Regions from separate parts of the Pseudoalteromonas lipolytica genome, predicted to be linked through region 2. Evidence: predicted binding sites of a transcription regulator. Region 2 holds the regulator's gene; the other holds the start of a gene.
What was found. The regulator sigma-54, encoded in region 2, starts transcription at its own class of promoters, with help from an activator protein. The targets are predictions, from matches to a motif close to GTTGGCACGNNNNTNGNNT.
Positions count from the first base shown of each region.

Region 1 (4,437 bases), on a different replicon from region 2:
GAGCAAACAAATCACTCGTTGAATCAGGCCAATCACCTAAAAAGTACTCAGGAGCACTATACAACATGTCACCCGGTACATGCCCCTCAATTTGATTAAACTGTAACCCATGCAGACTTGCAGAACCTAAATCTAATAAAGTGAGATTGCCATGACAATCGATTATTATATTTTCGGGCCGAATGTCTTGATGCAATATGCCTTTACTATGTAATGCGCCCACGGCCGATACAAGCTGAGTTAACCAACCACGCACCTGTTGCAAGTTTGCCCGACCATTATCGTTAAGCCATTGCCGAAGGGTAATACCTTCAACTAGCTCGGTTAAAGTATAAAAAGAGTGTCGTTTAGAGGGCGACACTGCTTTAACAACGCTAGGGTGGTTAACCTTGGCAATTAACCACTCCTCTTTGGCGAGTTCATCTAAGTAATTAATATCTGATTGCAAAGACACCGATGGAACTTTCATGACAACGTTTAATCCTGTGCCAATGTCTTGAACTTTAAATAAAGAGCTCCTATCGCTCTTATGCAACTGTTTAATAAGCTTAAAATTGTCTACGACATCACCCACTTTCAGATCGTTTACCACAGGTAAAAACCCTTCGTCTGAGTAATCTGAGCTTTCTACTTGCTGGTGTTTTAATAGTTTAATAACTTGGATAGTAAGATTATCATCACTGCCGTTAGCTTGAGCAAGCGCCGTGACTTTTTCACATGCGTATTGCAGTTGCTTTTCTGTGCAACAGCCTTTAAAGAAATTTAGTAACATCTGCGGAGAAACAAATTCTGTTACTCCATCCGTTGCGAGTAAAACGTAATCGCCAACACTGAGCGCGATATGTTGAATTTCTAACTGCAAATTAGACCTAATGCCCAGTGCATTACTTAAATATTGATGATCAAACTCATCGGCAGCACGATGCTGTTTGCTGCAACAAACAATCTCATCACCTTGAATATGGAATATACTTGAATCACCGCAGTTAAATAGGCAAGCACTCGTTTCGGTTATGATCACTCCAGAAAAGGTGCATACAAATCCGTGATCAAAATTATCCCTATACCGACTATATTGTGTCTTTGCTAGCAGCTGCAGATTAATGACTTCAAGTACTTTTCTGCCAGCCCTTGCAGGTGACCATACATCACTAGTTCGTAAATATTCATCACAGAAAAGCGTAACAGCCAAGTCACTCGCATATTGACTAACCTGGCTGCTACTTATACCGTCTGCAATAGCAGCAATTACACCTTTCGAACGTGTACCATCTAACGTAGGGATGTAACATTTTACGCTGTCCTGATTGACCAGTTTCAACCCTTTCAATGAATGGGATTTTGCTATTACATGCGAAGTCATTGTTAACTTTTCTTGCCTATTTTTACGCATTTATTGGTTTAACTATTTTGCAATGACATTGTCGCCCATCGGTGCAGCTGTTTCCGTTAACTTGCGTTTTGGTTTTGTGCGATAGTGCGTCGTATACAAAGTGAGTCCAGTGAAAGCGAGACCACCAACTAGATTTCCAAGCGCGGTTGGAATTTCGTTCCAAATTAAATAATCAACAACGGAAAAATCCCCCCCCATAATTAGGCTGAACGGAAATAAAAACATATTTACAACGGAATGTTCAAACGCCATGAAAAAGAACAGCATAATCGGCATCCACATCGCGATGACTTTACCACTGACATGCGTAGACACCATTGCTCCTACAACCCCCATTGACACCATCCAATTACACAGCATGCCGCGTATAAAGATGGTCATCCAGCCTTCAAAACCATATTTCGCATAGCCTAGAGTACGTGCTTCACCTATGCTGGATACCTTAGCGGCAATTGCACCACCATCAGTGTTAAAACCCATAGTGAAAACAAACGACATCATAATTGCCACAGTTAAAGCACCTGCAAAGTTACCTACGAAAACAAGCCCCCAGTTTCTCAGTATTTGCGGCCAAGTAACCCCAGGGCGCCGCGCAAGCCAAGCTAATGGAGTCAACATAAAGACGCCCGTTAGAAGGTCGAACCCCATTAAATAAAGCATACAAAAACCGACCGGAAAAAGAATTGCTCCAATCAGAAAGACCCCCGTTTGCACCGCAACAGTAATTGCAAAGACAGCAGCTAATGCCAAAATAGCACCTGCCATATAGGCACGGATAATCGTGTCACGCGTGGACATATAAATTTTTGATTCGCCAGCATCCACCATCTTTGTAACGAAATCACTTGGTAACAAGTAAGCCATGTTATTCACCTTTGATAGTTAATTTTTATGTTAATTTCACAGTTAAAATGTGACTATTTTCCAGGCAAAAAAAAACGCCCGCATCGGCTCTTTTAGAAGAGCAGATTGCGGACGCCATTGTCCTTTACATTTCCAATTGTCACAGTCAGTGCAACTGTTCACAACTAATTAAACAAGTTATATGCCAACAATAGAAAACCAATAAAAGCCATTAAATTTCAAGCGCATAAATAAGTAAAAATCAAAAACACAAAATTAAAAATTAACATTTGCTTTACTTTGGAGCATAAAACGCATCAATTTGGGGCGAATGGGTGATTATGAGCACTACAGTGATAAGCCTAAACCGTGACTATAATAAATAATTGCCTCGCGTTTTCTTGAACTGTAAACCCCATTTACAGGCGAGGTAGTTGCGTTTAATAAAAATCCAAATAACACAGAGCAAACTCTCAAAAGGCGTATTTTTACACAGGGAATAATAATTGCTTATTACAAAACTATTCTATCTATGTAGTCCCTAATATATGTCGACACCATCAAATAGTACGAAACAATTTCTACTCGCAGCGAAACATGCCGAGCTCAATAGTTTGTATGCATTAGCATCAAATTGCAGGATTGTCATGGCTGCTACATGTATGATTCATCAACTTCAAAGAGAACGAGGAACAGCAAACGTCTATTTAGGGTCCAAAGGTACAGCGTATAAAGCACACTTACCTCTACAATTTAAGCATACCTCAGATGCAGAGGAGGCGCTAAGAGCACGCTTAAAATCAAAGTTCTTAAGTAGTGATTCAATGCATACTCAGGTAAGGCTTTTAACATCGATTACATTAGCGTCTCAATGCCTTGATCAGTTGCCAACATTGCGCAAACAAATTCAAAAACAAGATGTCACGCCACTCAAATCAACTGATGCGTATTGCCGTTTAATTGGCAAAATAATAAACCTTATTTTTGAGGCGGCTGATGTATCTAATGATGCGTCAATCACAAAAACGTTAGTGGCATTATTCAACTTTATTCAGGGTAAAGAATTAGCGGGACAAGAGCGCGCGCTGGGTGCAATTGGATTTTCACAGCAACAGAACGATCAAAATATTTTATCTAAAATGCAAGAGCTGGAACGTGCGCAACACGATATTTTTGAGCGGTTCCTAGAGTTTGCAGCAGCCGATGAGCAATCTGTATGGAAAACATTAAAACAATCTGAACTGACAAGTGATATCAATAAACTTCGAACAATGTTCAAAGCGCTATCCGAAACAAATAGCTATACTCCCGAGCTTGGTGAAGTGTGGTATGAAGTTGCTACGAAACGAATTGATGGATTACAAAACATTGAAAATATGCTGACCTCTCGACTCATGGAGCAGGTTCAAGTCCGTATAGAAGAAGCAAAAGGAGAAATATCAAATCATAATGTATTAATGGAAAAAATCGCGGAGGATAACGCGGTTGATTCAAGTTTTAATATGCTATTTGATCACCAGTTTTCTGGATTACATGGTATAGAGATGGGTGTCTTAGAACAACAAGAGAGAGAGGTTAGAGCTGGTCACAAATCGTTTTACGATTTAATTTGTGAACAAGCAAACCATATTAATCACATGACGAACGAGCTAGAGAATTTAAAGCGAGCACTGCATGAGCAAAAGGTCATTGGCAGAGCCAAAATACTCTTAATGCAAAGTTCTAAAATAGGTGAGCAACAAGCGCATCAGTTGTTACAAAAAACAGCGATGTCTCAAAACCAAACTTTAATAGAAGTCGCCAATAACATTGTTGCCAAGGTCGCTAACATTTAGCGTTGATTTAGAGTACTCAATCAACACTGAAATTATCCGAAAATTTAGCTCTTCCAGCTTATACTTCTTCGAGGAGCAATTGATTGCGACAGCATTTTTAATGCTGTCGCGCAAAATTTAAAAAAGCGAATTAAAATGGCAGTTGCCACGGCACTCTTTCTTTAACAAAGTAGTCTGCCTTTAACATTGCTAAATTTACATCTTTACGCTGATTTACTACGTCACCAATGATGACTAAAGCAGGCCCTGTAAAGTCTTTAAGTGCGTGTTCAACATTAATTTTTGCCAGTGTTTGGCAACATATTTTTTGTTCTGCTAACGTTCCTTTATCAACTATTGCTATCGGTGTATTAGGTTTCATACCGT
Region 1 is NZ_CP032091.1:437,294-441,730, reverse strand. Features, by position in the region: gene D0907_RS18235 (bifunctional protein-serine/threonine kinase/phosphatase) at 1-1,363, opposite strand, end outside; gene D0907_RS18230 (formate/nitrite transporter family protein) at 1,406-2,257, opposite strand; gene D0907_RS18225 (nitrate regulatory protein) at 2,884-4,071, shown strand; gene cobA (uroporphyrinogen-III C-methyltransferase) at 4,202-4,437, opposite strand, start outside.
Region 1: a site for sigma-54 is predicted at 2,428-2,446, ahead of D0907_RS18230 (formate/nitrite transporter family protein). Genes of this name have one in related genera too.

Region 2 (4,437 bases):
TACCCAATGCAAGTTTAACGTAAACAGTCAAGGCTTAGCAAATGCTATTCTTGTTCATGAAAGCGTTGTGCAATTAATTCGCCTATTGCATTGAGTGCTGCGTCAGCATCGGGGCCTTCACACACCACACGGACTTCTTTGCCTTGGCTGCTTTCGAGTAACATTAAGGCTAATACACTATCGCCTTCGGCTTCTTTATCGTCTTGGTAAAGCGTTATTTTAGCATCGAATTGCAGTGCAAGTTGTGCCAAAACCGTGGCTGCTCGTGCATGTAAACCAAGCTTATTTTGGATTAAAAAAGTGTCTTCAGCATGCATCGTCGTTGCCTATTGGGTATCTTGCTCGCGGTGGCGTATTTTCACGTTTGCGTGACTTTTCGAAAAGCTCTCACCAATGGTTTGCGCTAAGTAAACCGAGCGATGTTGTCCACCTGTGCAGCCAATCGCAATGGTTAAATAACTGCGATTATTTCGCTCTAAGTGAGGGAGCCATGTTTGTACAAAGGTTTGAATTTGCCATGTAAACTTTTGCACTATGCTGTGACTAGCAAGGTAATCTTTTACTGGTTGGTCTAAGCCTGTCAGTGGTTTTAGATCCGGTTCCCAGTGTGGATTCGGTAAAAAGCGAGCATCAAATACGTAATCAGCTTCTTTTGGAATGCCGTGCTTAAAGCCAAACGACATAAAAGTAATAATGAGCTTTTTGTCTTTTTTACCCAGTATTTTTTCGCGAATAGATTCGGCAAGCTGATGCACGCTGAGATCGGTCGTATCAATCATAAAATCGGCACGGGTGATCAAAACATCCAGTAATACTTTTTCTTGTTTAATCGCTAAATCAAGCGGCAGCGAGTCAATCGATAATGGGTGTAAGCGGCGAGTTTCAGAGAACCGTTTGATTAGTGTTTGATCATCACTATCTAAATAAAACAACGTGGGTTTTGCAAAGCCCGGTAAATACTCAAGAATATCGTTAAATTCTTGCTGTTCTTTCGGCAGGTTACGCACATCGATACTTACAGCAATTTTGTCGTAATTATCTGACACACTGCGTACTAACGAAGGAAGTAGGTTTACAGGAATATTATCAACGCAGTAATAGCCTAAGTCTTCAAGTACTCGTAAAGCGACCGATTTACCTGAACCAGAGCGACCGCTGATAATAATTAATTCCATTTATGCCTCTGATGCAATGACTTTAAACAGATCACTATCTGTTTTAGCACTGCGTAGCTGTTTACAAAATTCTTTGTCTTTAAGTCTATCAGCAATTGTTGATAAGGTCTTTAGATGAAGTTGACAGTCACCATCTGGTACGATGAGTGCGACAAAAATATCCACTGGACGATTATCAATTGCATCAAAATTTATAGGTGACTCACTCACAATTACAAATGCGTGTGGCTGATCTGCACCGCTCATACGACCATGTGGAATCGCAATACCTCGGCCAATACCCGTGCTGCCCAATTTTTCTCTGTTCAATAGGGCATTGAGTATATCTTGCTGAGATAAATGAGGGAGCTGCTCATGAGCCAGTTCGCTGATAAATTCGAGAATTCTTTTTTTGCTATTAAAAAGGACCGCAGCTTTGCTGCAGTCCTGGTTAGTAAGTGAACTAAGTTTCATAATTTAGTGTCGAGCTAATTTCTCTTTGTGTTTAATTACTTGACGATCAAGTTTATCGATTAACGAGTCGATGGCTGCATACATATCTTGGTGTTCAGTAGAGGCAAATAACTCGCCTCCGTTTACATGTAAAGTTGCTTCTGCTTTTTGGCTTAGTTTTTCTACATCTAGAATGACATGAACATTATTAATGTGGTCAAAATGCCTTTCTAGTTTCGCAAACTTGGTGTTTACATAGTCTCTTAATGAATCTGTGATTTCTACATGACGACCAGTTAAATTTAGTTGCATAAGCATTTTCCTTCTATGTAAAACGTCTAAATCAGACTCTTACGCTGATTCGACGGAGGTATTGCTAGAGACTCTCGATATTTTGCTATTGTCCGTCTAGCTACTTTAATTCCTTGCTCAGCCAATATATCTGCAATTTTGCTATCACTCAATGGTTTAGCTGTGTTTTCTGCGGCGATTAGCTTTTTGATTAAAGCGCGAATTGCCGTAGATGAACACTCACCCCCATTTTCAGTGCTTACATGGCTGGAGAAGAAATATTTCAACTCAAAAATTCCCCGCGGGGTATGCATGTATTTTTGTGTTGTTACTCGCGAAATTGTTGATTCATGCATTTCGACCATTTCTGCGACATCATTTAATACCATGGGTTTCATGGCCTCAGGACCATGTTCAAAGAAAGCCTGTTGTTGTTGAACAATACAGTTAGTCACTTTTAATAACGTGTCATTACGGCTTTCTAAGCTTTTAATAAACCATTTTGCTTCTTGTAAATGAGAGCGAATAAATTGGCTATCACTGCTTGATTTTACAGAACGTGACATCGCCGCATAGTGGCTATTCACTCTGATTTTCGGCATGCAGTCTGGGTTTAGTTCAACTACCCAACGGCCTTTTATTTTTTTTACGGATACATCGGGTATCACGTATTCAGACTCTTCTCTAACAATGGTATCCGCAGGCTTTGGATTTAAGCTGTGGATCAATGTCATGACTTCTTTCAGCTCACTTTCTTTAAGCTTAGTCTTTTTCATCAAAGTGCGATAGTCACGACTCGCTAATAATTCAATATGTTCTGATAACACCATTTTAGTTTCAGCTAAATAGGGGGTGTCAGCATCGAATTGGCGTAATTGAATACACAAACATTCTTGTAAACTACGGGCGCCAATACCGACAGGATCGAATAATTGGATTCTTTTTAAGACAGCTTCGACTTCATCAAGTTCGATTTCTTCTTCATCGTTATTTTGATTGAAGCTTTCAACAATGTCTTCGCAGCTTACGGTTAAAATACCCGAATCATCAATTGCCTCAACAATCGCAACGGCAATCGCTTCGTCTGTTGGGCTGAATGGAGTCAGTTGTAACTGCCACATTAGGTATTCGTGGAGAGTTTCGGTTGATGCGCCTTGGTAAATTGATTCATCTTCAGGCATTGGACCTGAGGAACTTGATGGGGCAGCACTCATGTACTCATCCCACGTAACATCCATTGCTAAGTCGTCACTTACGGTGTCTTTGTTGAGGGCATCACTGCTTTCTTGCTCGTACTCGCTTGCAGCTTCGTCAGCCGACGCGCTTAGTTGGGTATCGTCAGATTCGGCTTTCTGCTCGTTCTTGCCAATACTCTCTTCTGCATAATCTGCTTCTTCAACTTCAAGCAAAGGGTTAGAGTCTAACGCTTCTTGAATTTCTTGCTGGAGATCCAATGTACTGAGCTGCAACAAACGGATAGCCTGTTGCAGTTGTGGAGTCATTGTAAGTTGCTGGCCCATGCGCAGCTGTAATGATTGCCTCATGTATCCCTAACAATCCTTTTTAGTCTTATCAAACAATAGCACGATGCCGTTAACTATTTATTTGATTTATTGTCATTGTTATAAGTCTAGCAGATGCTCTAGTCGGTGGCGTATTTAAAGCCTGAATTGCTCGCCTAGATACACATCGCGTACAGTTTGGTCGGCTAACACATGTTCAGGTGTACCTGATGCAATTAGCTCCCCATGAGAAACAATGTAGGCTTTTTCACAAACATCAAGGGTTTCTCTCACATTGTGGTCAGTAATTAATACACCAATACCACGATTTTTTAAGTGCTCAATAATTTTCTTTATATCTAACACTGAAATAGGATCAACACCAGCAAAAGGCTCATCGAGCAAAATAAATTTAGGGTCAGCGGCCAGTGCGCGTGCTATTTCAACACGACGGCGTTCACCCCCTGACAATGCCATACCTTGGCTGTCACGAATGTGTTGAATGCTAAATTCATCAAGTAAGCTGTTAAGTGTTTCTTCGCGGCCTTGTTTATTGAGATCTTTACGGGTCTCTAAAATGGCCATTAAGTTTTGATAAACAGTCAGTTTTCTAAAAATCGATGATTCTTGTGGCAAATAGCCAATACCTAAGCGAGCGCGGCTGTGCATTGGCAATAAGGTGATGTCGTTATCATCAATGCTTATTTTACCTTTGTCACTGGGCACTAATCCCACAATCATGTAAAAGGTGGTTGTTTTACCTGCGCCATTTGGCCCAAGTAAACCGACAATGCTGCCAGCTTCTACCTCAAGGCCTACATTTTTTACAACTTGGCGACCCTTATAGCTTTTAGCTAATAGCTCTGCTTTTAGTGTGCTCATGGCTGGCCTTCATCGTTCTTTTTGTTATCAACAGGCACTAAAATAGTGTGTACACGATCGGTCGAGTTTTCATCTTTCTCGGCACTTATCAGTTGCTGTTCCATATCGTATGTAATGCTCTTGGCACTGACTTTTTGGCCTGCTTGAGTCACTTG
Region 2 is NZ_CP032090.1:518,585-523,021, forward strand. Features, by position in the region: gene D0907_RS02415 (HPr family phosphocarrier protein) at 45-317, opposite strand; gene rapZ (RNase adapter RapZ) at 327-1,175, opposite strand; gene ptsN (PTS IIA-like nitrogen regulatory protein PtsN) at 1,176-1,628, opposite strand; gene hpf (ribosome hibernation promoting factor) at 1,632-1,919, opposite strand; gene D0907_RS02435 (RNA polymerase factor sigma-54) at 1,946-3,442, opposite strand; gene lptB (LPS export ABC transporter ATP-binding protein) at 3,557-4,282, opposite strand; gene lptA (lipopolysaccharide transport periplasmic protein LptA) at 4,279-4,437, opposite strand, start outside.